Linked DNA regions of Sinorhizobium fredii USDA 257. The protein of the gene in region 2 interacts with the protein of the main gene of each other region in a pairwise test. Links are inferred from orthologs where the notes say so. Each region holds a gene or a part of one and is shown on either strand. Other genes may lie near its edges.

What was found.
Region 1: the proteins of dnaQ (region 2) and dnaN interact in binary tests that used the Escherichia coli proteins (3 or more experiments, as listed by UniProt). The link is inferred for Sinorhizobium fredii USDA 257 from one-to-one orthologs.
Region 3: the proteins of dnaQ (region 2) and USDA257_RS29550 interact in binary tests that used the Escherichia coli proteins (3 or more experiments, as listed by UniProt). The link is inferred for Sinorhizobium fredii USDA 257 from one-to-one orthologs.
Region 4: the proteins of dnaQ (region 2) and dnaE interact in binary tests that used the Escherichia coli proteins (3 or more experiments, as listed by UniProt). The link is inferred for Sinorhizobium fredii USDA 257 from one-to-one orthologs.

Annotation. Positions count from the first base shown.
Region 1 is NC_018000.1:6,431,932-6,438,918, reverse strand. The notes cover bases 1,413-4,192. They hold dnaN (DNA polymerase III subunit beta), read left to right. Parts: upstream 1,413-2,133; coding sequence 2,134-3,252; downstream 3,253-4,192. Other genes in these bases: USDA257_RS30155 (histidine phosphatase family protein), read left to right, coding at 4,178-4,192; pmtA (phospholipid N-methyltransferase PmtA), read left to right, coding at 3,561-4,163; rsmI (16S rRNA (cytidine(1402)-2'-O)-methyltransferase), read right to left, coding at 1,413-1,881. Also shown: USDA257_RS30180 (extracellular solute-binding protein), read right to left, coding at 1-428; USDA257_RS30175 (YraN family protein), read right to left, coding at 594-962; more of rsmI, read right to left, coding at 952-1,412; more of USDA257_RS30155, read left to right, coding at 4,193-4,759; pyrF (orotidine-5'-phosphate decarboxylase), read left to right, coding at 4,767-5,471; USDA257_RS30145 (DUF1330 domain-containing protein), read left to right, coding at 5,601-5,888; USDA257_RS30140 (complex I NDUFA9 subunit family protein), read left to right, coding at 6,192-6,987. UniProt on the Escherichia coli protein: Confers DNA tethering and processivity to DNA polymerases and other proteins. Acts as a clamp, forming a ring around DNA (a reaction catalyzed by the clamp-loading complex) which diffuses in an ATP-independent manner freely and bidirectionally along dsDNA.
Region 2 is NC_018000.1:6,105,391-6,112,385, reverse strand. The notes cover bases 2,574-5,361. They hold dnaQ (DNA polymerase III subunit epsilon), read right to left. Parts: upstream 4,423-5,361; coding sequence 3,724-4,422; downstream 2,574-3,723. Other genes in these bases: USDA257_RS28600 (shikimate dehydrogenase), read right to left, coding at 5,109-5,361; coaE (dephospho-CoA kinase), read right to left, coding at 4,522-5,112; secB (protein-export chaperone SecB), read left to right, coding at 3,118-3,624; USDA257_RS28620 (FxsA family protein), read left to right, coding at 2,574-2,978. In the rest of the region: USDA257_RS28635 (Smr/MutS family protein), read right to left, coding at 1-519; mltA (murein transglycosylase A), read right to left, coding at 512-1,618; more of USDA257_RS28620, read left to right, coding at 2,469-2,573; more of USDA257_RS28600, read right to left, coding at 5,362-5,969; USDA257_RS28595 (Maf-like protein), read right to left, coding at 5,962-6,561; USDA257_RS28590 (pyruvate, water dikinase regulatory protein), read right to left, coding at 6,702-6,995. UniProt on the Escherichia coli protein: DNA polymerase III is a complex, multichain enzyme responsible for most of the replicative synthesis in bacteria. The epsilon subunit contain the editing function and is a proofreading 3'-5' exonuclease.
Region 3 is NC_018000.1:6,313,142-6,320,249, reverse strand. What follows is about bases 2,770-5,670. They hold USDA257_RS29550 (DNA polymerase III subunit gamma/tau), read right to left. Parts: upstream 5,209-5,670; coding sequence 3,331-5,208; downstream 2,770-3,330. Other genes in these bases: USDA257_RS29545 (HIT domain-containing protein), read left to right, coding at 5,416-5,670; USDA257_RS29555 (YbaB/EbfC family nucleoid-associated protein), read right to left, coding at 2,946-3,269; USDA257_RS29560 (LysE family translocator), read right to left, coding at 2,770-2,856. Outside these bases: USDA257_RS29575 (bifunctional alpha/beta hydrolase/OsmC family protein), read left to right, coding at 1-217; USDA257_RS29570 (lytic murein transglycosylase), read right to left, coding at 286-1,578; recombination mediator RecR, read right to left, coding at 1,589-2,194; more of USDA257_RS29560, read right to left, coding at 2,245-2,769; more of USDA257_RS29545, read left to right, coding at 5,671-5,862; nudC (NAD(+) diphosphatase), read left to right, coding at 5,865-6,845; USDA257_RS29535 (helix-turn-helix transcriptional regulator), read left to right, coding at 6,865-7,108. UniProt on the Escherichia coli protein: Part of the beta sliding clamp loading complex, which hydrolyzes ATP to load the beta clamp onto primed DNA to form the DNA replication pre-initiation complex.
Region 4 is NC_018000.1:3,492,614-3,500,867, forward strand. The notes cover bases 2,355-6,401. They hold dnaE (DNA polymerase III subunit alpha), read left to right. Parts: upstream 2,355-2,703; coding sequence 2,704-6,201; downstream 6,202-6,401. Other genes in these bases: USDA257_RS16155 (L,D-transpeptidase family protein), read right to left, coding at 6,221-6,401. In the rest of the region: USDA257_RS16130 (lipoprotein-releasing ABC transporter permease subunit), read left to right, coding at 1-429; USDA257_RS16135 (ABC transporter ATP-binding protein), read left to right, coding at 446-1,132; USDA257_RS16140 (DUF5680 domain-containing protein), read right to left, coding at 1,146-1,613; USDA257_RS16145 (hypothetical protein), read right to left, coding at 1,686-2,258; more of USDA257_RS16155, read right to left, coding at 6,402-7,450; USDA257_RS16160 (DNA polymerase IV), read right to left, coding at 7,629-8,254. UniProt on the Escherichia coli protein: DNA polymerase III is a complex, multichain enzyme responsible for most of the replicative synthesis in bacteria. This DNA polymerase also exhibits 3' to 5' exonuclease activity. The alpha chain is the DNA polymerase catalytic subunit.

The DNA.
Region 1 (6,987 bases), 330 kb from region 2 along the record:
GCCGAGGAATTGAACGGCATGCCGACGAACTTGCCTTCGGCGTCGGCGTAGAAGTAGCGCACGCCGTCGATGAAGGCGTTGCGATCGAAGTTGTAGCCCGCCTTGTTGATCAGGTCTTCGGCCGGAATGACAGCGCCCTTGGCGTTGATGATGGTTGCGGCGCCGGCGTCGAAGACCTGCAGGATGTTCGGCTGTTCGCCGGAGCGGAAGGCGGCGATGCCGGAAGCGAGCGCTTCCTCATAGGTGCCTTTGCTGACGGGCGTCAGCGCGCAAGCGCTCTGGGATGCGTTGAATTTCTGGGCGACTTCGTTGATCACCTCGCCGTTGCGGCCGGCCATGCCGTGCCACCAGGTGATGTTGGTCGCGGCGAACGACGCGGTCGTCGAAAATGCAAGAGCAAGGGCTGCGAGCGAAATTGTTTTGAGCATGTCTGGGTCCCTCTCCACCGTGGTTCCGGTTGGCAGTGGACTAGTGATCTTCAATGACAGGCCGGTAATGCTTTTGTGTCGGAACGATTACAAATTTGCCGCGATCGCTTGGTCGCGGGATGCGGGCCGAAAACCGCGCGCACTTTGCCTCGTTCCGCTCGTCGATCAAAAAGCATTCGGCAGGTGCCGCGGCCAGCGCCAGGGCATAACGGCGACGATGTCGTAGCGGACAGAGAGGCGGTGGAAATCCGCCTGACGCGAGAGCCAGACGTCGCTGGCGGCCCTGATCCGCCGTTGCGCCGTATCGGAGACGGCGAAGACCGCCCCGTCGAAAGTGCCGCGGGCCTTCACTTCGACGCAGGCGATGAGGTCGCCGCGCCGAGCGATGATGTCGATCTCGCCCAGCTTGGTGCGGTAGCGCATGGCGACGATGCGGTAGCCCTTGACGATCAGGCAGAGCGCGGCGCGGTATTCGGCAAGATGGCCGCGCTTCAGCGCCTTCAGCTTGCGGGCATCCGGACGCTCAACCTTCATTGCTGTCCTTGAGACCCAGCAGCCTGTCGTAGAGCTCCTTGCGTGGCAATCCGGTTTGCCGGGCGGCTTCCGTCGCGGCCTTGCCCGTCGGCATGTCGCGGGAAAGTGTTTTCAGGAGCGCGTCCACATCCGCGGCCCCGGGGGCTGGCTTTGCATCGGGCGGTCCGATCACCAGAACGATCTCGCCCTTCACACTTGCGCCTTCGTCGTAAAACGCCTTCAGTTCGCCGAGCGTGCCGCGGCGAAATTCCTCAAAGGTTTTGGTTAGTTCGCGGCAGACCGCCGCCTTCCTCCCTTCGCCGAAAATCTCGGCGGCCGCAGCGACGGTCGCGGCGATGCGGTGCGGCGACTCGAAGAAGAGAAGCGTCGCTGGCACGTGGGCGAATTCCGCCAACCGATCGCGCTTCGCCTTGTCCTTGGTGGGCAGAAAACCGGCAAAGAGGAAGGCATCGCTCGGGAGACCGGATCCGACGAGAGCCGCGAGCGGCGCCGACGCACCGGGAATGGGCACGACCCGATGACCGGCGTCGATCGCGAGCTGCGCCAGGCGATAGCCCGGGTCTGAGACGAGCGGCGTGCCGGCATCGGAGACGAGCGCCACGGATTTCCCCGCGGCAAGCGCCGAAAGCAGCCGCGGCCCGGCCTCGGCCGCGTTGTGTTCATGATAGGCAACCGGCCGATTGACGATGCCGTAGCGGTCGAGCAGCACCCGCGTCACCCGCGTGTCCTCGCAGGCAAGCAGGTCGGCGCCGGCGATCGTCTCCAGCGCCCTCAAGGTGATGTCGGCGAGATTGCCGATCGGCGTCGCCACCAGATAGAGAGCCGGCTCCAGCGGGCGCGCCGGAATGCTTGCATTGTGCAGGCGAAAGCTGCGGTGCCTTTCCTTCCCCGCCGCTTCGGTCGATTGCTGCTTGTCCAACGCCCTGTTCCCGCTTATGCCCGGCTTGCCGGTTCGCGCCCTTTATGAGTGAGCCGCACGCGCAGGGCAAGGCCGCCGGCCCCGGCGGGCGCCTGCATTTGGGAAAAGCCCGCAAAACCGCTTGCGTTCGCGGCGATTTTTCTGCCATTTTGCCCGTCCACATCACTCCGGCCGGCCGGCCGGGACACACGCAGTTTGACGCTGCGGCGGGCGCACCGCCCGTCCGGCAATGGTTGAAAGCGGTAGCATCCCATGCGCATTACTCTTGAGCGGTCCAATCTTTTGAAATCGCTGAACCATGTCCATCGCGTGGTCGAACGGCGCAACACCATCCCCATCCTCTCGAACGTGCTCCTGCGCTCCGATGGCGCCAGCCTCGAAATGAAGGCGACCGACCTCGACCTGGAGATCACCGAGGCAACGCCGGCCCAGGTGGAACAGGCCGGCGCCACGACCGTTCCGGCCCACCTGCTCTATGACATCGTCCGCAAGCTGCCGGACGGTTCCGAGGTGCGGCTCGCCACCAATGCCGAGGGTACGGCAATGACGGTTGCCTCGGGCCGCTCCAAGTTCTCGCTGCAATGCCTGCCGCAATCGGACTTTCCGGACCTCACGGCCGGCAGCTTCTCGCATTCCTTCCGCGTCAAGGCGCCGGACTTGAAGATGCTGATCGACAGGACGCAGTTCGCGATTTCGACGGAGGAAACGCGCTACTACCTCAATGGCATCTTCGTTCACACGGTGGAGGACAAGGGGCAGTTGAAGCTGCGCGCCGTTGCGACCGACGGCCATCGCCTCGCCCGTGCCGACATCGAGGCGCCGTCCGGTTCGGAGGGCATGCCCGGCATCATCGTTCCGCGCAAGACCGTCAGCGAATTGCAGAAGCTGCTCGACAATCCGGACGTGGTCGTGACGGTCGAGGTCTCGGACGCGAAAATCCGCCTGACGATCGGCTCGATCGTCATGACCTCGAAGCTGATCGACGGCACCTTCCCGGACTATCAGCGGGTGATTCCTGCCGGCAACGACAAGGAGCTGCGCGTCGACTGCCAGTCCTTCGCGCAAGCCGTCGACCGCGTCTCGACGATCTCCTCCGAACGCGGCCGAGCCGTCAAGCTCGCCTTGAACGAAGGCCAGATGACGCTGACCGTCAACAACCCGGATTCCGGCAGCGCAACGGAAGAATTGCCGGTCGGTTATGAGAGCGACCCGCTCGAGATCGGTTTCAACGCCAAGTACCTGCTCGACATCACCGCCCAACTTACCGGCAATGAAGCGGTCTTCATGCTGGCGGACCCGGGTTCGCCGACGCTGGTGCGGGACCTCGCGGCGGACGACGCGCTCTACGTGCTGATGCCGATGCGCGTGTAAGACGTCAGCGTCTTGATCAGACGCACAAAGGTCGCTGTCGCACTTTGAATTGGTGCCGTTCTATCCTTAGATCGGCTGCGATCTCGGGAAGCATGCAGCGGAGCGATATCGGACTGAAACCCGCCACGCCCGCGTGGTGGTTTTTTCATAGATCCGACGTCGCCCTCTGTTGATAAAGTGTCGCTTTCAGACGCAGGCCGACTTGTTTTCGCCGCAGATGCGAGCACATTATGCACAGACGCTCACGCGGGCCGCCGATTTGCGGCGACGCGCGTGTTGCCATGGAACAATGAAGTCGAGGGGATTCGATGAGTCTGCGCCTGAAGGTGAAGGAAAAGTTCGGTCAGAAGTTCGACGAAGAGATTCGCTTCTTCAAGGGCTGGATGAGCAACACCCGGGCCGTCGGCGCGATCCTGCCGACATCCGCAGTGACGGCGCGACGCATGGCGAGCGTCGTCAACCCGCGTTCCGGTCTGCCGGTCCTCGAGCTCGGCCCGGGCACAGGCGTGATCACCAAGGCGATCCTGGAGCGCGGCATTTCGCCTGAAAGGCTGATATCGGTCGAATACTCGACCGAATTCTTCAATCAGCTGAAGGAGGATTTCGCTGGCGTGCACTTCATCAACGGCGATGCCTTCGACCTTTCGCGCACGCTCGGCGCGCTGAACGGTCAACAGTTCGACAGCGTCGTCTCCGCCGTACCGCTCCTGAACTTCCCGATGCACCGCCGCGTCGAACTGATCGACGACCTGCTCTCGCGCGTCCCCTTCGGCCGTCCCGTCGTTCAGATCTCCTACGGGCCGATGTCGCCAGTGGTTGCCATGCCGGATCGCTATCGCATCCAGCATTACGATTTCGTCGTGCGCAACATCCCGCCGGCTCAGCTCTGGGTCTATAGCAAGGCCCATTAGACCCCGGACCTGCCGTGTTCGGCGTCTATATCACCCACCCGCAAGTCAAGATCGATCCCGCCGTCCCCGTGCCGGAATGGGGCCTGTCCGATCTCGGGCGGGAACGGGTACGCATGACCTCCGAACAGCCGTGGGTCCGATTGCTCGGCCGCGTCATCTCCAGCGCGGAAAAGAAGGCGATCGAAACGGCGGCAATTCTCGCGGAGGCCGCAGGCGTTCCGGTCGAGACCGACGAGGAGATGGGCGAGAACGACCGCTCCTCGACGGGCTTCCTGCCGCCCGACGACTTCGAGAAAGCAGCGGACCGGTTCTTCGCCCACCCCGAGGAGAGCCATTTGGGCTGGGAGCGCGCCATCGATGCGCAGGCGCGCATCTCGAAGGCGGTGTTCTCCATCCTCGACCGTCATGATCCGGCGATCCCGATCGCTTTTGTGGGGCATGGCGGCGTCGGCACGCTGCTGAAATGCCGGATGACGGGCGCGGCGATCTCCCGCAGCGCCGACCAGTTGCCGGGCGGCGGCAATCTCTTTGCCTTTCGTCTTGCGGATCGGGCCGTCACATGCGACTGGACGCCGATGGAGATTTGGCAGGGGTGATCTCGACATGAGCACAAGCGCGCGCGACCGGCTGATCGTCGGCCTCGACATTCCTACGATCGCCGAGGCCGAAAAGATCGTCTCGACGCTGGGCGAGGAGGTCGTCTTCTACAAGATCGGCTACCAGCTCGCCTTCGCCGGCGGCCTCGAATTCGCCCGCGATCTCGCCATGAGCGGCAAGAAGGTCTTTCTCGACATGAAACTGCTCGACATCGACAACACGGTGGCGAAGGGCGTCGAGAACATCGTCAGGATGGGCATGTCGATGCTGACGCTGCATGCCTATCCGAAGGCGATGAAGGCGGCCGTCGAAGCGGCGAAGGGATCGGACCTCTGCCTGCTCGGAGTGACGGTGCTGACCTCGATGGACGCGCGGGACGTCATCGATGCGGGTTACGGAACCGATCCACACACACTGGTGCTGCGCCGTGCCGAACAGGCGCGCACCGCCGGCATGGGCGGCATCGTCTGCTCGGCGGAGGAAGCCGCCGCCGTCCGCAACATCATCGGCGCGGAGATGGCGGTGGTGACGCCCGGCATCCGCCCCGCCGGTGCGGAGAAAGGCGACCAGAAGCGGGTGATGACGCCGGCCGAGGCGCTCAGTGCGGGATCGAGCCACCTCGTCGTCGCCCGACCGATCATCAAGGCGGTCGATCCGCTGGCCGCCAGCCGCGCAATCCTCGCCGAGATGGAGAGCACCCTCTCCGGTTGATCCGCCCTGAGGCGGCGCGACCAGCCTTGGCTTTGTCACTTCCTGTCAACCGGTGCGCTTGACCTCGACCCAGAATTGCCGGAAGTAACGATCCCGTCTGTGCTTTTCGAGAACGACGAGGAGTTCGTTATGGCAAAGGGATATTGGATTGCTCGGGTCGATATCAGAGACCCGGAACGCTACAAACACTACGTGGCGGCCGCAAAGCCGGCCTTCGAGAAATATGGCGCGACTTTCCTGGCGCGCGGCGGAGAATTCCACCGGTTGGAAGGCGCCGTCCGCGCCCGCAATGTGGTGATCGAATTCCCCTCCCTGCAGGCGGCGATCGACTGCTACAATTCCCCGGAATATCAGATCGCCGCTGCAATCCGCCAGGAGGTTGCCGATGCCGAGATGGTCGTAGTGGAGGGCGTCTGACCTCCCCGTCTGCTTCGAGCGGAGACACGGCGCCGTCCTCCGGGCAAGACCCCCTCCCCAACGCCTCCCCACAAGGGGGAGGGACTAGCCGTGGCACCGCCTCCGCCCCCTCCAACGCTTCCACACGCGGAAGCGGTTTAGGTGACGTGCCCAAGGCGCGGCATCGTGGCCCCTCCCCCTCGTGGCGAGGGGTTGGGGAGGGGTGAACCTGCCGCGAGCATGCGCGGAATGGCCTTCACCTTGCCCGCCGCTTCGGCTATGTAGCAAGCAATTCTTCCAAACGACTTCAGGAGTGCGCTTCCCATGACCTTGTCCAACCTTCCGCCGCTGGTGACGATTTTCGGCGGATCCGGATTTGTCGGCCGTCATGTGGTGCGCGCGCTTGCAAAGCGAGGCTATCGCATTCGCGTCGCGGTGCGCCGGCCGGATCTTGCAGGTCATCTCCAGCCGCTCGGCAGCATGGGCCAGATTTCCTTCGTCCAGGCCAATCTGCGCTATCGCAAGTCGGTCGATCGCGCCGTCGAGGGTGCCGACCACGTGATCAACTGCGTCGGCGTGCTCTTCGAGAGCGGCCGCAACACGTTTGACGCGGTACAGGACTTCGGCGCCCGGGCCGTCGCGGAAGCCGCCCGCGCGGCCGGTGCGACGCTGACGCATATTTCGGCAATCGGCGCCAACACGCAATCCGAGTCGAGCTACGCCCGCACCAAGGGCCGGGCCGAGATCGCCGTCCTCGAAACGGTCCCCGAGGCGGTCATCCTGCGCCCGTCGATCATCTTCGGGCCCGAGGACGACTTCTTCAACAAGTTCGCCAGCATGGCGCGCTTCGCACCCGCGCTGCCGCTGATCGGCGGCGGCCGGACGAAGTTCCAGCCGGTCTATGTGACGGATGTCGCCGAAGCGGTCGCCCGCGCCGTCGACGGGAAACTCACGGGCGGGACGATCTATGAACTCGGCGGCGCGCAGGTCCTGTCGTTCCGCGAATGTCTCGAGATCACGCTGAACACGATCGATCGCAAGCGTTCCTTCGTTTCGATCCCCTTCGGCATCGCATCGCTTCTCGGCAGCGTCGCATCACTCGTGCCGTTCATCGCGCCGC
Region 2 (6,995 bases):
CGCCCCCTCGCCCCCATGGTTTCGCGCCGCCGGCTCGTAGGACGAGATCAGCGGGCGAAACTCCGGCAGCGCGAACCAGAGCGGCACGGCGCGCTTCAACGCTCCGTCGCTGCCGAGCGACGTTCCCTTGCCGGTGATGACAAGCACATGGCGCAAACCCCGCTCGTGCGCTTTCAGCAGGAACTGCAGAAGGAAGCCATGCGCCTCACTCTGGATCATTCCGTGCAGGTCGATCCGCGCCTCGAGCGCGAGCCGGCCCTTGGAAAGCTTCCGCTTAACCGGCCTCTCGAACGGATGATGGCGGTGCTCGGCCTTGCCGCTGAGCGCAATCCCCTGTTCCGGCGTTTCGGACGCGGACGCGCCGGAATTCGGTTGCTGCGGAGGTGGCGTTGACGGCTCCTCGATTTCCCCGAGCAGGTCCTCGAGGTCCTGCAAACGCCCCGGCATCGGCTTGATCGAGCGCACGACCTTTCCCCAAAGGATGCGGTCGTCCGGCGATAGCTTCTTGTCCCTAGCCATGGCGATATCGGGCGGCAGCCGCGCGCGGCACAAGGATGTAGAAATCGGCATCGTTGCGCACGGAGCCGGCAAGCGCGCCGGCCATCTCGCCCGATCCCGTGAAGATATCCCCGCGCGCCGGCCCGACAATCGCCGAACCCGTATCGAGCGCAAGCATCAGCCGTCCGAAGGGACGGCCGCCATCGAGATGGGTAAGGGTTTCGCTGGCAATATAGAAAGGAACCCCAAAAGTGTGGATCAGGCGGTCGACCGCAAGCGACCGTCCCGGCTCGAGTGGCACCTTGGCCGCGGCCACCGGTCCGAGCTTTTCATCTCCGACGGGTGCTTCGCGGAAGAAGATGAAGGAGCGATTGTGCCAGAGGACCTCGTCAACCTCTTCCGGATGGGCCACGAGCCAGCCGCGGATGCTCGTCATCGAAACGGTCGCCGCGTCGATTTCGCCGCGCTCGATCAAGAGCTTGCCGATGGCGGAAAAGCGATGCCCGGTCTTCGCCGCATAGGTGATGCGGCGGCGCGATCCATCCGGATAAACGAGCCGGGCCGCACCTTGGACATGGACGAAAAAGACATCGACTTTCGAGCGGGCGTAGGCGATCTCCAAGCCTTGGCCCAGGAGCAGGCCCTCCTCGATCGTCCGGCGATCGGGATACTCCTCAATCCTGCCGTCACGCAGCCGGCCGAAGGCGAAATAGGGATCCATGCCTTCCGGCCGGTTCGTATCGTCGATATCAACGAGGTCGGCGGGGCGCCGGTAGAAGGGAAAGCGGAATGCCTCGTCGGCGATGGCGCGAACCTCAACCTCTGGTTCGTAAAAGGCGGTGACGAAGCCTGGCCTTCTGTCCGCAGGCCGGATGCGGAAGGGCACGAAATGACCTTCGAAGAACTTCCGCGCTTCCGGCGCGCTTGAAAAAACCGCCCCGGCCGCCTCGAAGACGGGCAGCAGATCGGCAACCGAAACACCGAGAGAGCCAGTCCTGTACGGCTTGACCGCCGTCACCTGATGCTGACAGCGGCGCAGCGCGTCGATGACGGGAGTCGGGTCATCCTGTTGCCACCCCGGCAATTCCGAGAAGGCGACCGGTTCGAGATCAAAGGCCATTATCGCCCCTTGCGGTCAATTTTCCGATTCGGTGGCGATCAGCTTCCAGTTTGGGTCGCGCGATCGGGCATCGCGCGCAAACGTCCAGAGGTCGTTCACTTCGGCAACCGAATCGGCATCACCGTCGATCAGCTTGCCTTGCTTGTCGTAGGTGGCGGAGATGAGTTGGCTGATGATGCGGACCGTGACGTTCTCTTCGCTGTCCTTGAGTTCCGCATGGACGAGGTCGGCCTTTTCGATGCCGACAAAGGTCGACTTGACCACCTCGCCCTTGCTTTCCCGTTCGGCGATCGCCGCTTCGAAGCCCTCATAGACCTCGCGGGACAGGAGCCCTTTAAGTGTCTTGCGGTCGCCATCGGCGAAAGCCATGACGATCATCTCGTAGGCCATCTTCGCGCCGTTGAGGAATTCGGCGGGCTGGAAGCTGGGATCTGCGTCGCTGAGCGCCCTCAGTTGGGCATTCAAAGGCGTACCGGGCTTCGAAAAGCCATCGATGGCGGCGTAGCGCGACTCGTCCTCCGCAGTGCTCTCGCGGCGAGGGAGCTGCACGACCTTGCCATTGTCTCTCGCCTCCGGACCCTGCGCCTCGCGCGGCGAATAGGGATCGAAAGGCGGTCGTTCATTTCCTGTCCTGCGGCCAAGGACGCTGCGCAATTGCAAGAAGATGACCACAGCTGCGATCAGGAAAAAAACGTGATGAAGTCAAAAGAGCCCATTTCCACCCGGAACCGCTGTTAGAATTTATCTTGGTGTTCCATATAGTCCGCAAGGATAAACCATTCAAATGGCGATGTCGCACCCATAAACCGGAGACTGATCAATTGCACTCATCTTCTTGCGAGCACGATCAATGCGTTCGGTGATCATTCCTCTCGTCATTCTCGGTCTGCCGATCGCAGAGATTACCGGTTTCGTTGTCGTCGGCCGGGAGCTCGGCTTGGCGATGACGCTGCTCCTCGTCCTGTTGAGCGGAGTTGCCGGCGTCTTGCTTCTCCGCATCCAGGGGCTCGGCACTTTGCGCCGTGTACAGGAAGCGGCGCGGGCAGGAAAGGATCCCGGCCCGGATCTTCTTGGCGGTGCGCTCATCTTCATTGCGGCGATCCTGCTGATCGTTCCCGGCTTCATCACCGATATTGCCGGCCTGGTCCTCTTCCTGCCCCCGGTCAGGCGCGCCATCGCTTCCTTCCTACAGACGCGGCTGACGATCCTGACGACGGGAAGCGGCTTCTATTATGGCGGCGGCGGGAACGACCGACCGCCGCACAGGCCGACGATCATCGATCTCGATACGGACGAGTTCTCCAGGAAAGACGAGGACGGAGACGGTTCCCCGCCACCGAGCAACCGGATTTCTCGTTAGATCAGGGGCCATAATGATTCCGGCCGAGGAGGGCTTGAATCGCCCTTCATTCCGGGGAACCGGTCCGGGCTTCGAGGGTTGTAAGCCCAGGACCGAAATGCTAGACGGCCTCACCAATTCGAAGTCCGAGGAAACTCTTATGACGACTGATACCGCATCCAACGGCAACGGCGGCGCCGCCCAGCAGACCCCGTCGCTCAATATCCTGGCCCAGTATGTCAAGGACTTCTCCTTCGAGAACCCCGGCGCACCGCGTTCGCTCCAGGCCCGCGAGCACGCGCCGTCGATCAACATCAATGTCAACGTCAATGCCAACCCGCTCGCGGAGAACGATTTCGACGTCGTTCTCTCGCTGAACGCCCAGGCGCAGGACGGCGACAAGGTGCTGTTCAATGTCGAACTCGCCTACGGCGGCGTCTTCCGAGTTTCGGGCTTCCCGCAGGAGCACATGCTGCCGCTGCTCTTCATCGAGTGCCCGCGCCTGCTGTTCCCCTTTGCCCGTCAGATCGTCGCCGACGCGACCCGCAACGGTGGTTTCCCGCCGCTGATGATCGATCCGATCGATTTCGCGCAGATGTTCGCTCAGCGCATGGCAGAAGAGAAGGTCCGTGCTCAGGTCGCCAACAGCAACACGACGACCAACTGACGCATCCCAATTCGGATAGTGATGGAAAACCCGGCTCGCGCCGGGTTTTTGTTTTCAAGCTGAGCCAGCGCTACCGCTTCGCCCTTTGGACGACATGTCCTAGCGGCCGTATTTCACCCAGATCGCCTTGGCGCCGATCTTCGAAACAAGAGCCGCATGGGCGGCGATTTCTGCCTCCGTCAGGCGCGGCGCCAGCAACCGCTCCCTTTGCATGACAATGATCGGGCCGTCGTCCGCCTGTACGGCAAGACCGCCGATCTCACTGGTGACGAGTCCGAGAGCCGCCTGCCGGCCGCCGATCATCTCGATATAGACTTCGGCGAGTAGTTCGGAGTCGAGAAGGGCGCCGTGCTTGGCGCGATGCGAATTGTCGACGCCATAGCGGCGGCAGAGGGCGTCGAGCGAGTTCGGACCCATCGGGTGCTTTCGCCGCGCCAGCGACAACGTGTCGGTCACCCGATCGATGGCAATCGGCGACAGTCCCAAGCGATCGAACTCCGCATTGATGAAGCCGATGTCGAAGGTGGCGTTGTGCGCCACCCAACGCGCGTCGCCGAAGAAATCGACGATCTCCTCGACGACGTCGGCAAAGGACGGTTTATCCTTGAGGAAGTCGTCGGTGATGCCGTGCACGGCGAGCGCGTCGGGGTGGACCTTGCGGGCGCCGGGATTGATATAGAGATGGATCGTCCGCCCAGTTGGAAACTGGTTCTCGAGCTCGACGCCACCGATCTCGATGACCCGGTCCTCGCGGCTGTCGAGGCCAGTCGTTTCCGTATCGAAAATGATCTCACGCATGGATTTTCCTAAAGGCGGGCGCTCGGCGAATCACGGCCACTCTTGCACGCGATTCTAATGTCGTTCTTTTGCCAATTGAAGCCCATTGGTTGGCCCAGATCAGTGCCGGCCCGCGCGCAATCGATCGACAATGGCCCGAACCTGCTCGCGGGTGACGTCGAAACTGTTGCTTGTGTCGATCACATAGTCCGCTCTGGCGCGCTTGTCGCTGTCGGGCACTTGCCGCGCGAGGATCATCGCGAATTTCTCCGCGGTCATGCCCGGGCGCTTCATGACGCGCTCTCTCTGACTCTCCGCATCGCAGCTGACGACGACGACCCGATCCACCCGCTTTTCGGCCCTGGTCTCGAAAAGTAGGGGAATATCGAGAAGAACAAAAGGCGCCCCGGCCGCCTTGTGCCGGGCGATGAATTCCATTTCCTTGGCGCGAACGAGCGGGTGGACGATCCGCTCCAGTTCGCCAAGCCGCTCCGGTTGCGCAAGCAGTTGCCGGGAGAGTTCCGCCCGGTCGATGACGCCGTCCTTTGCGACACCCGGGAAGGCTGCTTCGACCGGGGCGACCGCTTCGCCGCGATAGAGGTCGTGGACCACCTCGTCCGCGTCGCTCGCCGGTACGCCGAGCTCCCGAAACATCTGAGCCGCTGTCGTTTTTCCCATGCCGATGGAGCCCGTGAGCCCGACGATGATCATGCGTGAACGTCCATATCCTCGATGATGATTTGCCGAAGCGTTTCATCGACAACCGGTCTCTGACCGAACCATTTCTCGAATCCGGGCACTGCCTGATGCAAGAGCATGCCAAGCCCGTCGACGATGCGGAAGCCCTGCGCTTCGGCCTGGTAAAGGAGCGGTGTCTTCAGCGGCACATAGACGATATCGGTGACCACGGCGCCGCTTGCCAAGGGCGAGAAATCGATTGATGGCACCGGCTCGCCGTCCATGCCGAGCGACGTCGTGTTCACGAACAGGCCGGCGCCGGCCATAACTTCGGAAAGTGCGGCTACCGGATGAGCCTCAACGGCGCGGCCGAACCGGTCGGCCAGTTCCTGCGCCCTGGCGGCGGTGCGGTTCACCACGTGGATCGTCTTGACGCCGCGATCGCGGACGGCCTGGATCACGGCGCGACTGGCGCCGCCGGCGCCGAGGATGACCGCCGTCGAGCTCCGGTCCCAGCCGCTGGCGCGCTCGTCCAGATTGGCGACGAAGCCACGCCCGTCCGTATTCGTCGCTGAGATCTTTCCGTCCTCGAGCCAGAGCGTGTTGGCGGCGCCAAGCTCGGCGCTCAGCTCATCCGGCCGGTCGGCAAGCTCATATGCCATCTCCTTGTGGGGGATGGTGACATTGCCGCCGCAGAAGCCGGCGCTGCCGTCCCGCAACTGGCGCATGAAATCCGGGAATGCCTCCGGGGTCACTTCGTAAGCCCGGTAGCTTCCGGCAATTCCGAACTGCTTCAGCCAATAGCCGTGAATCAGCGGCGAGCGCGAATGCCTGATCGGACAGCCCGTGACGAAGGCATGGTTAACAAATGTTTCACGTGAATCACGCATCGATCGATCCCAATTCGCGCAGTTTGGAAAGGAGCGGCAGCATCGGCAGGCCCAAAATGGTAAAGTAATCGCCGTCGATCTTCTCGAAGAGCTGGATCCCCTCGCCTTCGAGCTGATAGGCGCCGACGCTCGAAAGCGCCTTCTCCCCGACCCGCTTCAGATGCCGTTCGACAAAGGTCCGGTCCAAGGGCCTGACCGTCATATGCGCCGTCGAGACGTGCCGCCAGAGGACATCGCCATCGCGGACGATCACGATCGCGCTGTTCAGGCTGTGCGTCTCGCCGGCGAGCGACAAGAGATGCTCGGCGGCTTCCGCCATGTCCTTCGGCTTGTGATAGACGCGGGCCCCAAGCGACATCGTCTGGTCGCTGCCGATCACCAGTGCTCCATCGAAATGGCGCGAGACATCCCTCGCCTTTGCTTCGGCGAGCGCCAGCGCAACTTCGGTCGGCGACGCACCTGCTTCCTCCAGCGGACGCTCCAGGGCCCGCTCGTCTAGCTGAGCTGCGCGCGCCGCAAATGTCAGCCCCGCATTTTCCAGGAGGGCGCGTCGAAATGGGCTGGCAGAGGCCAGCACGAGCGAGGATTTCATCTTCTCAATTCCGCAGTCCCGAGATCACCATGGTCGCTGGACCGGTTCGATCCGAACCATCATGATCGATTCATCATGAACCGGAACCGAACGGTGACCGTCCGACTGGTGCGCGCCCCGCCCGGTTCCTGCGATTCGCTCTATCTGAGCCGAGGACGAAGGGCAACGATTGCCGCGGCCGTTTCCTCGATCGAACGCCGCGTCACGTCGATCAGCGGCCAATTGTTGCGCGCGCAGAGCGTGCGGGCATATTTCAGTTCCTCGGCGATCGCTGCCCGGTCGGTATAGTCCTCGCCATGGAAGCTCTGGGTCGTGCCGAGCACGCGATGCTGGCGGACTTGCGACAGTCGGTCGGCACTGGCGATCAGCCCCACCACCAGCGGCTTCGTCGCCTTGAGCAACCCGTCCGGCAAGGGCACGCCGGGCACGATCGG
Region 3 (7,108 bases), 210 kb from region 2 along the record:
CGCGAGGATCCATGCCAAGGATTGCGAGGAGTGCACCGAATCGGAACGCAGCGGCGGCACCCGGATCGACCGCTTCGAGCGCGTCATTACCGTTTATGGCGAGGTCTCCGAAGACCTTCGCGAGAAGATTGCCGAAATTGCGGGCAAGTGCCCGGTCCATCGCACGCTCGAAGCTGTGGCGAAGGTAAGAACCGTCGTGAAACCACATCCCAAGTAACAGGACGATAGCCGCAATGTCGATGGCTTTTGCTCAGCGAGCTACTCTCCACCTTCCGCCTTCCGAAGTCAGCGCAGCTTCGCCTTCAGCGACGGATCGGGAAAGCAGGTCGGCTTTAGGCCGTTCTTCGCCTGCCAGTCGCCGAGCGAGCGGCGGGTCTTGTAGCCCGGCAAGCCGTCGACCTTGCCGACATCGTAGCCGGTCGCGACCAGTGCCTTCTGCATGCCGAGCACGTCTGAACGCAGCATCTTGCCGACATCGCCCCATTCGCCGCGAAAGGCGCCGCCGCCCGAGGCGATGCGGTCGGCAAGGTTGCCGATGAACAGCGCGTAAAGGTCGGAATTGTTGTATTCCTTGATCACGTAGAAATTAGGCGTGACCACGAAGCCTGGCCCATGCGTGCCGGCCGGCACCAGCATCATGCCCGAAGCGGATCGTTCGGCGGGTGGAAAGGCCTTGCCCGAGATGCGGGTGATCCCCATGCTAGCCCAATCGGCGATCGGCCGCGCCAGATCCGGTCCCTCCTGGGCGCAGGAAACGCCGCCCGGGATCGACACTTCGAAGCCCCAGTCACGGCCGCCCTGCCAGCCTTTCTTAGAAAGATAATTGGCGATCGAGGCAAGGCTGTCGGGCACCGAATTCCAGATGTCGCGGCGTCCATCGCCATCGAAGTCCACCGCATATTTCAGGAAGCTCGAGGGCAGGAATTGCGGCTGGCCCATGGCGCCCGCCCAGGAGCCGCGCATTTCACTTTCCTTGACGTCGTCGCTCTGCAGGATGGTGAGGGCGGCGATCAGTTCGCGCCGGAACAGCTCCGGCCGCGTCGACATGAAGGCCTTGGTCGCCAGCACGTCCATGATCGGATGTGGGATCTTCGCCCGGCCGAAGCCGGACTCCCGTCCCCAGATGGCAAGCACGACCGGCCCCGGAACGCCGTAGGTCCGCTCGATCCGCTTCAGCGTCGATTGATGAGCGGAGGCGAGGCTCCGGCCCGTCGCCGCCAGCCCCTGCAGCCGCCTTTCGGAGAAATAGGACCCGGGCGAGGAAAACTCGGCCTGGCTCTGCTTGCGCTCCTTCGCCTTCGGGAAGCCGGGCGGCGCCAGGTCGGGCAGGTCCCAATCGAGCTTCACATCCGCAAAGGCCGCCTTGAAGGCCGCGGCAGAAATGCCGGCCTGTCTCGCCTCCGGCCAGAGATCATTCTGCAGCCATTGCCGGAATTGCGTTTCCACGCCGGCCTTGGTGGCGGCGTGAGCGGGAAGGTGCAGAGCGAGGAGCGCGGTGACTGTTGCGAGCAGGCACGCGCGGCGCACCCCCGCACAAAGACCGGTAAACCACGAGGCAACACGAGACTTCAAACGCATCGGCATCCCTTCAGATTGTCGTACGCGCCCTAAGCGCGGCCGTCAGCGTGCCTTCGTCGAGATAGTCGAGCTCGCCGCCGACCGGAACGCCATGGGCGAGGCGGGTGATCTTCACTTCCATGCCTTCGAGCTGGTCGGTGATGTAGTGGGCGGTCGTCTGGCCTTCGACGGTCGCGTTGACCGCGATGACCAGCTCGCGCACCCCGCCCTTGGCGACGCGATCCACCAGGCCCTTGATGTTCAGGTCGTCCGGGCCGATGCCGTCGAGCGGCGACAGCGTGCCGCCGAGCACGTGGTAGGCGGCATTCAGCGCCGCGGCGCGCTCCAGGGCCCACAGATCGGCGACGTCCTCGACGACGATGATCACCGACTGATCGCGCCGCTCGTCGGTGCAGACGGTGCAGGGATCGATCGTATCGACATTGCCGCAGCAGGAGCAGATCTTGACCTTGCGGTGCGCCTCGCCCATCGCCTCGGCAAGCGGCCCGAGCAACTGCTCCTTCTTCTTGACGAGATGCAGCGCCGCGCGCCGCGCGGAACGGGGCCCAAGGCCCGGCACCTTCGCCAGGAGCTGGATGAGCTTTTCGATTTCGGGACCGGTGACTCGCTTTGCCATGGCCGGCTTTTAGCGCATCTCACCGACAAACGGAATCGGTTTGACGGCGATCACCGCGTGGCGATTGCGACGGCCGCGCCAGCCATCGTGCCCGCACTGGCGCGGTTGACGATCCGGACCGCGCGGCGGCTCTTCAGGAACTGGCGCGCCTTGGCCGCCATCATCACCCAGGCGAGATCGATGACGACGAGCACCACGACCATGGTGGCGACAAGTTCCGTCCAGCCAAGGAAGGTCACCGAGCCGAGATCGACGATCGACGGCAGCAGTGCCACGTAGAACATCATGATCTTGGGATTGCCGAGCGTAATCGTCAGGCCGGCAAGAAACATCTTCGATGCCGATCTTGCTTCCGGCAGGCTGTCGCTCGGCAATGCCGGTTCGGCCGACCACATCTTCCAGGCCAGGAAGAGAAGATAGAGAACGCCCGCCCATTTGATGGCGACGAACATCCAATGAAAGGTCTCGGCGATCGCCGCCAAGCCGGCAACGGCGAAGGAGAGCCAGATCGCCTCGCCGACCCACATGGCCGCCAGGAAGGGAAGCACATCGCGCGCGCCCTTGGCGAGTACGCGGGCGACGAGCGCGGCGATGCTCGGTCCCGGCGAACCGGCAGCAATCAACAGCGCGCCGGCAAAGACGAGCAGCGACGCAAGCGACATGGCATTCTCCTCCCCAATAAGCTGAGCTGCAAAGTAGCACGATTTGCGTTCTCGCCAGCAGGAGCCGGTTCAAGCGCTCCAGAGGCCGATCAGAACGGCAGCTTCATGCCCGGCGGGATCGGCAGGCCGGCGGTCAGTTCGCGGGTCTTTTCCGCCTGCATGGCCTCGGCCTTGTCCTTGGCCTCCTTGTGGGCGGCGACGATCAGGTCTTCGAGGATCTCGACATCGTCCTCCTTGAAGAGCGACGGGTCGATCTTCAGGCTCTTCATGTGGCCCTTGCCGTCGAGCCGGACGGTGACGAGGCCGCCGCCGGACATGCCGTCGACTTCGAGTGCGGCGATCTCCGCCTGCAGCTTCTCCATCTTGGCCTGCATTTCCTTGACCTTGCCCATCATGCCGATGATGTCGCGCATCGTCGTCTCCTGTCCTTTGGTATGACTGCCTGAATTCAAAGCGCTGCTTCCACGCTGAGCGTTACTCGATGTCGTCGCCGGGGACGATATCGCCGTCTTCGGATTCGGCCGCAGCCGGAGCGAGGTTTTCGATCTCCTCCGCCGCGGCGCGAATGCGCACGTCGGTAATTCTCGCACCCGGAAAGCGCGCCAGGATCGCTGCGACGTCCGGATCCTGGCGGGCGTCGTTGACGCGCTGTTCCTGGGCCCGCTGTTCGGCCTCGACAAGCGTCGGCTCGCCCGGCTCGCGGCTGTAGCTGACGACCCAGTGGATGCCGGTCCATTCCTTGAGCTTGACGGCCAGTTCATTGAGCAGCGTCTTCGGCGCATCGTCGGGAAGATTGACGTCGAGCCTGCCGGGCTCGATATGCACGAGCCGCAGGAAACCGCGCACCAAGGTCTTCAACTTGATGTCACGATTCTTCGCACAGAGATCGGCGATGTCGCTCACCGAATTGACTGGGACCTTTGGCTCCGCCTTGGCGGCAGCTGCCGGTGCCGGTCCGTCCTCGATGCGCCCAACGCCGACGGGTTGGGCCGCAACGTCTGGAACGGCGCGCAGCATGGTCGCGCCGTTCCCGGACGGGCGCTGGACAGGCGCTGCCTCGATGGAGCGGGCCTGAACCGGCTGGCCGGCCTGGAATTGGGGACTGCCGCCACTGCGGGCCGGCGCCGGGCGCCCGTCGGCAGGCTCGCCGCCCGAAAGCTCCATAAGGCGCCGCGCGGCGTCTTCCGGCGAAGGAAGGTGGGCGGCATGGGCGAGCCTGATCAGCACCATCTCGGCGGCCCCCGCCGGCCGCGCCGAGCTTTCCGCCTCGGGAATGCCCTTGAGGAGCATCTGCCAGATGCGCGACAGGGTGGTGACCGCAACACTGCCGGCGAATTCGGCGCCGCGCCGGCGCTCGATCTCGCTCAAGGACTGATCATTGGCCGCCTCGGGCACATATTTCATGCGCGTCACCAGATGGGTGAAATCGGCGAGGTCGGTCAAGACAACGGTCGGATTGGCGCCAGCTTCGTATTGGGCGGCGAATTCGCCGAGGGCTGCCGCCGCGTCGCCCTTGATGACATGCTCGAAGAGGTCGACGATGCGGGCCCGGTCGGCGAGACCGAGCATCGAACGCACCGTTTCCATCTCGACCGAGCCGCCGCCATGGGCGATCGCCTGGTCGAGCAGCGACAGGCCGTCGCGTGCCGACCCTTCCGCGGCGCGCGCCACCATGGCAAGCGCTTCCGGCTCGAAGGGAACGGCCTCCTTGCTCAGGATGATGGAGAACAGCCCGACCAGATCGGAGGCGCTGATGCGCCTCAAGTCGAAGCGCTGGCAGCGCGACAGGACGGTGATCGGAACCTTGCGGATCTCGGTGGTGGCGAAGATGAACTTCACATGCTCAGGCGGCTCCTCGAGCGTCTTCAGCAGGCCGTTGAAGGCCTGGGTCGAGAGCATGTGCACTTCATCGATGATGTAGACCTTGTAGCGCGCCGAAACAGGCCTGTAGCGCACCTGCTCGATGATCTCGCGGATGTCATCGATGCCGGTGTGGGAGGCGGCGTCCATCTCGATAACGTCGACATGCCGGCCGTCCATGATCGCCTGGCAATGCTCGCCCGGCACGCGCAGGTCGATGGTCGGCTTGTCGATCTCGGCGGTCTTGTAGTTCAGCGCCCGCGCCAGGATGCGCGCCGTCGTCGTCTTGCCGACGCCGCGCACGCCGGTCAGCATATAGGCCTGGGCGATGCGGCCGGTCTCGAAAGCGTTGGTGAGCGTGCGCACCATCGGCTCCTGGCCGACCATCAGATCGGAGAAATCCTTGGGGCGGTATTTGCGCGCCAGAACGCGGTAGGCGGCCGGTTTCTCGACGGGTGAAACTGGGGATGAAATGGGCGCTTCGTCGCTCATCGACCCTGCCGCTGTTCGAACTCTTGTCCCGACAGGACGGAGAAGGTGGGAGGCTGGCACGATGACCCGTGCCGGGGCTCGTTAGGGCTGCTTCCTTCCGGACCTGACCCGGTTGGCGAGTGGCTCGTCCACCACCAACCTCCCGGCTTCCATATCGGCAATATCTGAAGCAAATGCAAGCCAAGCCGCCAAAAAACTGCTATCGATATGCAATACAAGGCGAATCCGCTTGGTCCCGAGGAGATTTTCTTGACCGGTTTCACGCTCGACGAGCGCCTTCAGCGCGATGGCATCCCGATCGCCCCGATCGGCCTCTGCCAGATGCGCCTGATGAACGACCGCCGCTGGCCGTGGCTGATCCTCATTCCGCAGCGGGCCGACGTCTCCGAGGTCTTCCACCTGTCGCCGCTCGATCAGGCGATGCTGACCTTCGAGACCAACATGGTGGCGACCGCGCTGAAGAAGGTCGCCGGAGCGGAGAAGATCAACATCGGCGCGCTCGGCAACGTCGTCCGGCAGCTTCATGTACATGTCATTGCCCGCCGCCAGGGCGATCCGAACTGGCCGGGTCCGGTCTGGGGCTTCGGCAAGGCCGAGCCGTGGCCGGAAGGGGAGCATCAGGCATTTGCAGAACGTATACTGGAAAATCTCTGAACATGACGAAAACGATCTTCGATCTTCACAGCCCCCATCCGGAGCCGAGCACATTCGTCGCCTTTGCGGAAAACCATCTTGATCGGCAATCGGAGCACCGCGCCGACGATTGCGTCGAGAAGGCGCTCGAACATCCGGGCGCGCATTTCCTCGCCTTTTCCGGCGCGAAGCTGATCGTCAAGCACGACGAGAAGATCATCGACCCGCTGTTCGCACCCTATGAGCTTGCAGGTCTCGAACCGACGATCGACGAGGCGGTCCTGCTCGGCTACCTTCCGAACGGCGAGCCGCGGCTTGCCGTGCCGTCCGGCCTGACGGAGGAGACCGTGCCGGAGCCGTTCAAGATCGCCGATGCGCGCATGCTCTACCGGCAGCAGATGCTGCCGGAGGAACTGCTCGGCCAATTCGCCCAAGGGTCGAGCCTGATCACCTGGAACGCCAACAACCGCTTCTGCGGCCGGTGCGGCGGGCCTATGGACGGTGCTGCCGGGGGGTACCGGCGCATCTGCACGGCCTGCGGCCACATGGTCTTTCCGCGCACGGATCCGGTCGTCATCATGCTGACGGTCGATATCGAGCGCGACCTCTGCCTGCTTGGCCGCAGCCCGCATTTCGCGCCCGGCATGTATTCCTGCCTTGCCGGTTTCGTCGAGCCGGGCGAGACAATCGAGAACGCCGTGCGCCGGGAGACCCAGGAGGAATCGGGCATCCGCATCGGCCGGGTGCGCTATCACGCCTCCCAGCCCTGGCCGCTGCCGCACTCGCTGATGATCGGCTGCTTTGCCGAGGCGCGATCGACCGTCATCAAGCGTGACGAGCAGGAGCTCGAGGACGTGCGCTGGTTCACCCGGGCAGAGACGGAAGCGATGCTTGAGCGCTCGACCGGAGTGGCCAGCACGCCGGACGAGCATATACCGCCGCCGAAGGGCGCAATCGCCCACCAGCTCATGCGCGACTGGCTGGCCTGGCCGGAGCGAAGCTGAGCGCGAAGGAGCAGAACCGGTGTCGCGCTCGGAACGGCTGATCGATCTCATTCAGGTGCTAAGACGCCACCGCCGGCCGGTGAGCGGCCGACATCTCGCCGAGGAGACCGGAGTCAGCCTCCGCACCCTCTACCGCGATATTGCCAGCCTGCAGGCCCAAGGCGCCGAGATCGAGGGAGAAGCCGGCATCGGCTACGTCCTCAAGCCCGGCTTCCTGCTGCCGCCAATGATGTTTTCCGAGGAAGAGATCGAGGCGCTGGTGC
Region 4 (8,254 bases), 2.6 Mb from region 2 along the record:
TTCATGATCCTGACGCTGATCGTGCTGGTCGCGGCGCTCAATATCGTCTCCGGCCTGATCATGCTGGTGAAGGACAAGGGCAGCGATATCGCCATCCTGCGCACGATGGGCGCGACCTCCGGGTCGGTGATGCGTATCTTCTTCATGACGGGAGCGGCGATCGGCGTCGCCGGCACGATCGCCGGCGTCATCCTCGGCGTCGTCGTCTGCCTCAACATCGAGTCGATCCGCCAGTTCTTCTCCTGGGTATCCGGGACGACGCTCTTCGATCCCGAGCTTTACTTCCTGAGTCAGCTTCCAGCCGACATGAATGCCGACGAGACCGTCTCCGTGGTCATCATGGCGTTGGCGCTTTCCTTCCTGGCGACGATCTTTCCGGCCTGGCGTGCCTCACGTCTCGATCCGGTGCAGGCCCTGCGGTACGAATAATAGGACAAGAACGTAGATGAATGCGCGCGTGGCACTGCAGCTCTCCGGCGTCGAACGACACTATGGCGAGGGGGACACCTTCCTGCCGATCCTCAAGGGCGCGGATCTGACCCTGCGGAGCGGAGAGACCATCGCGCTTGTTGCGCCCTCGGGTACCGGGAAGTCGACCCTGCTTCACATTGCCGGGCTGCTCGAGCATCCGGACGCGGGCGACGTCGTCGTCAACGGCATTCCATGCAACGGCCTCAGCGACGACCGGCGCACGGCGATCCGCCGCAACGAGATCGGCTTCGTCTATCAGTTTCATCATTTGCTGCCGGAATTCTCCGCGCTCGAGAACATCATGATGCCGCAATTGATCGCCGGCTTGTCCAAGGGGGAAGCGGCCGAGAGGGCAGGGGCTCTGCTGGATTATATGCGCATCGGGCACCGCGCCGCGCACCGCCCGACCGAGCTTTCCGGCGGCGAGCAGCAGCGGGTGGCGATCGCCCGGGCGGTGGCCAACGCGCCGCTCATTCTGCTGGCCGACGAGCCGACCGGCAACCTTGATCCGGAGACGGCCGGCTATGTCTTCGAGGCGATGGAGGCCCTTGCGCGTCAGTCCGGGTTGGCGGCGCTGATTGCCACCCACAACCACGAGCTTGCGGCTCTTATGGATCGCTGCGTGACGATCGAGGACGGCAAGGTCGTCGAGCTGAGATAAGCCGGAACGAGCCTCACGGCACGATCAGCCCGTCGCGATAATCGAGCTCATAGGCCTCTTCGCCATCGACGAAAATGGTCTCGCGTCCGGAAAAGTGGTCGGTCGCGCCGCGGCTGCTGTCGATATAACAGCCATAGGCATGTTGATATTCCATGCCGCCGAGGAAGTGGCGCTTTTCGCGATACATTGTCTGCAGTGCCGCCTTGATGACGGCGCCTGCCCGCCGCGCATCGATAAGTTCCGGGCGAATGATGCGGCCGAAGTAATTCATGGCCCAGCACGGCTTGTCGTCATGCCAGACCGCTTCCTGGCCGGCAAAGTCGGTTCCGCCGAAATAGCTGTCGAGATAGCGCCACGTGCCGCGCTGATGGCCGATATCATGGGAGCCTGTCCGGCTGGACGCCAGTCTTGCGCCGTCGCCGACATAAGTCTTTGCCTTCGCTTCGACGATGAAGCCTGTGAGTTCCTCGATGTTGATCATGGGCGGTCCCCTCGGTCTCCCGCGGAGGATGCCTCAAGAGACTAAGCGTGTAAAGAACAAATAGGGAACGAACTACTTCGCGTCACAGGCCCTTTGGCCGATCTCATCGCTCCAGTCCTTGAGCAGAATGGTGTCGCCCTTGGCCCTGATCGGCTTCCCATTGGCCGTTCCCTTGCCGCTGAGGACGTTGAAGTCGCATCGCATTGTGTTGTCCAGGTCGAGCGTGTCGTAGGACCAATAGGTATAGCCGGCGACGACGAAATCGGAGCTGCGATAGGCGATCGTCAGCGTCTGCTCCCAGCGGTTGCGGCCGATCGCATCGTTGTGCGAGGTGATCTGTATCGAGCCGTTCGGCAGGGCGTTGACCGATGGTGCCTGGCCGTAGACATCGAACTGTCCCCAGACCTTGTCGGGGATCAGCGACCTCAGCACCAGCCTGCCGACGTCATTGGTGAGATAGAGATAGACGGCGTTGCTCTCGCCGCCGGCTTCTACAGGGGCGACAAGCAGCACCAGATCGCTTGCATCATCCTTGTCCCAGTCCCCCGTCGCGGCTGAAACGATTCGGGCGGGATCGATGGCATCTGCCGCGACGGTGAGAGACGACGGTAACAACAGACACGTTGCAAGCAGAACCGTTCGCATGGAAATCCCTTGAAAAGGAGAGGCGGGCGCACTGCACAGATGGTGCGATGCCACAACCTTACGTGATTCGCTCCTTTCCTGTGGTGCCGGGGCTGACGGGTGTCGGCAAAACTGAACGCGCCGGTTGTATTAACCATAGCCGGTGAATAACGGGCGTTTCATGCGCGCTTGCTTGACTATCGAACAAAAATAGAACAAAAAAGAACAATAGCCGAAAGGAGCCATGTTATGACTGATTTCGTCCGTGATCTCGCTGCCTTCGCCTCTATGACCCTTTTCATCGCGAGCATTTCGGTGATCGCACTCGGCATGTAGCCGGTGGCGGCCGGGCGGACCGGCGCAAAAGGCGCAATCCGCACAAAAATGCGCGGTCTGGTTCGTAAGGCTGGACAGTCTGTGCGGGAAACGGGATATCCTCGCTCCGGACAGGAATCGGAGTGCGGCGATGGCAGGTGATGGAAGCATAGGGCAGACCACGGTGGGTCCGGCAGACCCGCAGTTCGTGCACCTGCGCGTGCATTCGGCCTATTCGCTGCTGGAAGGGGCGCTGCCGCTCAAGAAGATCATCGGCAAGGCAGTGGCCGACGATCAACCGGCCATCGGCATTGCCGATACCAACAATTTGTTCGCGGCACTCGAGTTTTCCCAGAAGGCCGCGGACGACGGATTGCAGCCGATCATCGGCTGCCAACTATCCATCGATATGGAGGACGAGGCGGAGGGGGAACGGCGCAGCCATGCGCAGCAACTCGCCAAGCTGCCTTCGATCGTCCTGATTGCCGCGTCCGACGAAGGCTACAAGCGGCTCGTCGACCTCGTCAGCCGTGCCTATCTTGAAGGGGAGGGACATCAGGCGGTGCGCATAGCGCGGTCCTGGCTTGCGGCGGGCGGCACCGATGGTCTGATCGCCTTGACCGGCGCCGGCGGCGGCCCCGTCGACCTGGCGCTGAAGGCCGGCTCGCCGGCCCTTGCCGAGGCGCGCCTCAAAACGCTGATCGAGCTGTTCGGCAATCGTCTCTATGTCGAATTGCAGCGCCACGGCAGTTACGACCGCCGCCAAGAGAGCCGCCTGGTCGAACTTGCCTATCGCTACGACATTCCGCTCGTTGCGACGAATGAGGCCTTCTTCCCTTCGCCGGCCGATTATGATGCGCACGACGCGCTGATGGCCGTCGCCCACAACGCCGTGGTCTCCGACGATCGCCGCTTCCGGCTCACGTCCGATCATTATCTCAAGAGCCGCAAGGAAATGGCGGCGCTTTTCGCCGATCTGCCGGAGGCGCTGGAAAACACCGTCGAGATCGCCCGCCGCTGCTCCTTCATGCTGAAGACCCGCGGGCCGATCCTGCCGCGCTTCACAGGTGCCTCGGATGATCCCGAGGAGGCCGAGCGCGCCGAGTCGGCGGAGCTTCGCCGCCAGGCGGAGGAGGGGCTGGAGCTGCGCCTGGCCAAGCTCGGCATGGCGCCGGGCTACAAGGAAGAAGACTATCGCGAGCGCCTGGCCTTCGAACTCGGCGTCATCGAGCGGATGAAGTTCCCGGGCTACTTCCTGATCGTTGCGGACTTCATCAAATGGGCGAAGCAGCATGACATCCCCGTCGGCCCGGGCCGCGGCTCTGGCGCCGGCTCGCTGGTCGCCTATTCGCTGACGATCACCGATGTCGATCCAATGCGTTTCTCGCTGCTGTTCGAACGCTTCCTCAATCCGGAGCGCGTCTCGATGCCGGACTTCGACATCGACTTCTGCCAGGACCGCCGCGAAGAGGTGATCCGCTACGTGCAGCAGAAGTACGGGCGCGAGCAGGTGGCACAGATCATCACCTTCGGATCGCTGCAGGCGCGCGCGGCGCTGCGCGACGTCGGACGCGTGCTGGAAATGCCCTATGGTCAGGTCGACAAGATCTGCAAGCTGGTGCCGAATAATCCGGCAAATCCGACACCGCTTTCAAAGGCGATCGAGGAGGAGCCGCGCTTGCAGGAGGAGGCGGAAAAGGAGCCCGTCGTCGGCCGGCTTCTCGACATCGCTCAGAAGATCGAGGGTCTCTATCGCCACGCGTCGACGCATGCCGCGGGCATCGTCATCGGCGACCGGCCGCTGTCGCAGCTGGTGCCGATGTACCGCGATCCGCGCTCCGACATGCCGGTCACGCAGTTCAATATGAAGTGGGTGGAGCAGGCCGGCCTCGTCAAGTTCGACTTCCTTGGCCTGAAGACGCTGACGGTGCTGAAGACCGCGGTCGACTTCGTCGCCAAACGCGGCATCGCGGTCGATCTTGCGAGCATTCCGCTCGATGATCCCAAGACGTACGAGATGCTCTCCCGCGGTGAGACGGTCGGGGTGTTCCAGGTGGAAAGTGCCGGCATGCGCAAGGCGCTGATCGGCATGCGGCCCGACTGCATCGAGGACATCATCGCCCTGGTCGCCCTCTACCGGCCGGGTCCGATGGAGAACATTCCGGTCTACAACGCCCGCAAACACGGCGAGGAAGAGATCGAATCGATCCATCCGAAGATCGACTATCTGCTCAAGGAAACGCAAGGGGTTATCGTCTATCAGGAGCAGGTGATGCAGATCGCCCAGGTGCTTTCGGGCTATTCGCTCGGCGAGGCCGATCTCTTGCGCCGCGCCATGGGCAAGAAGATCAAGGAGGAAATGGACAAGCAGCGGGCCCGCTTCGTAGAAGGCGCGATCGGCAATGGCGTGTCAAAGCCGCAGGCAGACCTGATCTTCGATCTGCTCGCCAAGTTCGCCAATTACGGCTTCAACAAGTCGCACGCGGCCGCCTACGCCATCGTCTCCTACCAGACGGCCTATATGAAGGCGCACTATCCGGTCGAGTTCCTGGCGGCGTCGATGACCCTCGACATGTCGAACACCGACAAGATCAACGACTTCCGCCAGGACGCGATGCGTCTCGGCATTCAGGTGTTCGCTCCCTCGGTGCAGACCTCGTTCCGTAACTTCGAGACCGGCGAGAACCGCATCTACTACTCGCTTGCCGCCATCAAGGGCGTGGGCGAATCCGCCGTCGACCACATCGTCACTACTCGCGGCGATCGTCCCTTTGCAAGCCTCGAGGATTTCTGCCTGCGCATTGATCCGAAGCTCTTGAACAGGCGCGTCTTCGAAAGCCTCATCGCCGCAGGCGCCTTCGATTGCTTCGGCTACGACCGGGCCGAACTGATCGGCGGACTCGACCGGATCCTCGGATTTGCGCAGCGCGCCCAGGAAAACAAGCTGAGCGGCCAGAGCGACATGTTCGGCGCCGGAGCGGCGACGGGGCCGGAGAAGGTTGCGCTGCCGGTCTTTACGCCCTGGCTTGCCTCGGAGAAGCTGCACCGGGAGTTCCAGGTGCTCGGCTTCTACCTGTCCGCCCATCCGCTCGACACCTACAACAAGCTCTTGGCGAAGATGCGCGTGCAGACATTCGCGGATTTTTCCGCGGCTGTGAAGCAAGGTGCGACCGCAGGCCGGCTCGCCGGCACGGTGACCTCGAAGCAGGAGCGCAAGACGCGCACCGGCAACAAGATGGGCATTGTCGCCTTTTCGGATGCGTCGGGCCAGTTCGAGGCGGTGCTCTTCTCGGAGATGCTGAACCAGTACCGCGACCTCCTGGAGCCCGGCAAATCGCTGGTGATGACCGTGGATGCGGAGGAGCGGCCGGAAGGCATCGGACTTCGCATCCGGACCCTGCGCTCGCTCGAAGAGGAATCGCTGCAGATGCAGAAGGCGCTGCGCGTCTATGTGCGCGATTCCGGCCCCTTGCGCTCCATCACCTCGCACCTCAATGCCAAGGGGGATGGCCTCGTCTCGTTCATCGTCATCAAGGACAATGGTCAGCGGGAGATCGAGGTGGAGCTCAGCGAAAAATATCGGATCTCGCCGGAGATTGCCGCAGCTCTTCGCTCGGCGCCCGGTGTAGTGGACGTCGAGCTCGTATAGGAGCTTCGACCACTGATCATCAGCCGCCGCTTACGGAACGCGTGACGGTGATGAAGTCGGTCCCTTCGCCGGTCTCCAGCCCCGTGTCGGTATCCGAGATCGAAAGCGACGACCCATCGGCAAGGAGGCCCGCGATGCGCCGGCGGACGTCTTCAGGCAAGGTGATGCGGTTCAAAGTCCGCTGCAAGGCGTTGAACTCCATGGGATCTGCGTCGACCGCTATGCCGAGCCGATTTTTCGCGGCTTTTGACAGAGCGTTGTCCAGGGACATGCCGAACCATTTGCCTTGCCCGGTTGCCGCGTCGATATCCTGGAACTGCAGGAAATGCGTGCCGAGCGCCAGTTCGGCTTTGTCGATCCTGATCTCTGCCTCGAAAAGAGGTTGAAACTCGCGGCGAACGCGCAGAATGCCGTTCGACGGCCGGTCTCGGCCAGCCTTGCGATAGACGGCCTCGACCAGTTCCGGGGTCGCTTTGCCGTCCACCGGCAGCCCCTCGGCCGTTTGGAAGGAGCGGATCGCAGCAAGTGTCGTTGGGCCGCTGTGGCCGTCCGGATCGCCGGCATCGTAGCCGAGCGTTGTCAGCAGCATCTGGAGATCGCGCATGGTCTCCTGAGTGCCACGCCGGGTGATCAGGATTCGGATCGGCGCCCGATCCTCGTCAAGGAACGCCGGCGAAGGGCGTCTGTCCGTCATGGCGACTTCGACAGAACTTCCGTCGAAATGGGTGATAGCGGGGCGGAGGGGCACGTCCGACATCGGCGGCTCTGGCGGTCGCGACTGGTTCGGCTGAAACAGCGTGCTGCTCACGACTTCGACGGGCGTAACCTGACGATCCGAGATCACCACATGCATGCCGCGTTCGGTCATATTGAACAGGCCGACGGCGAACTTGATCGGAAGGCGCACGCAGCCGTGCGAGGCCGGATAGTCCGGTACATGGTTCGATCCATGCAGCGCGATGCCGGACCAGGTGAGCCGCTGCATGAACGGCATCGGCGCATTCGAATAGATATTCGATCTGTGATGACGTCGCTTCTCGAGAATCGAAAAAATGCCCGTCGGGGTCGTGTGGCCGCGCCTGCCGGTGGAGACATTGGACGTGGCGACGACGGTATCGCCGTCATAGACGACGAGCGATTGCTGCTGTCTCGATACGACGATCTGCAAGGGCGCCTTGGCGCCGGCCGCAAAGGCCGATGGCGCCGACACGATGAGAACGGCCAGTCCGATCCTGAGAGTGAAACGCAATACAAACCCTCATTCCGACCTGAAGCGCAAACATGTCGCGGCGCTTCCATCCGGGCGTCGACGTGCGCGTCCATGTTGCTGCTGAACGGGCACGCCGAAGCTATCGATCTAGGGTAACGGGCAATATTTAACGAATTGGATTACTGGAGTCGCGCCGCCGGTCATCGAGCGAGAAGGTCTACTGATCGCGCCGGCGATGTTCGAAGGTGTATCCCGTTTCGACGCTGATCTTGCCGAATTTGTCGCGCAGCTTGTTGATCGCCTCCTCGGCGGCAGCCCGCCGCGTCGCCAGTGGATCGACGAGATCCGGCGGATCGGCGAGATCCGGGGAGGTGAGGTCGCTGACGCCGATGCCGATCAGACGGTATTTCGTACCATCGACTTCCTTCTCGAGCAGCTGAAGGCCAATGCGAAAGATGCGGTCGGCGAGGCGGGTCGGACTTTCAAGCCGTCGATTGCGTGTGCGGATCTTGAAGTCCGCGGTCTTGAGCTTTAGGACGACCGTCTGCCCGGCAAGGTCCGACTTACGCAGCCGCAGCGCGACCTGCTCGCTCAAGCGCCTGAGATGCGAAACGAGTTCGTCCGGGCGCGACAGGTCCACGTTGAAGGTCGTCTCCGAGGACACGCTCTTTGCTTCGTCGTCGGTCTCGACGATGCGCTCGTCCTGTCCGCGCGACAGGCGGTATAGCCTTTGCCCCATCGAGCCGTAGCGGCGCATGAGATCCGCTTCGTCCATCGTCTGCAACTGACCGATGGTGCGGATGCCGTCCCGCTCGAGGGTCGCGGCGAAGGCCTTGCCCACGC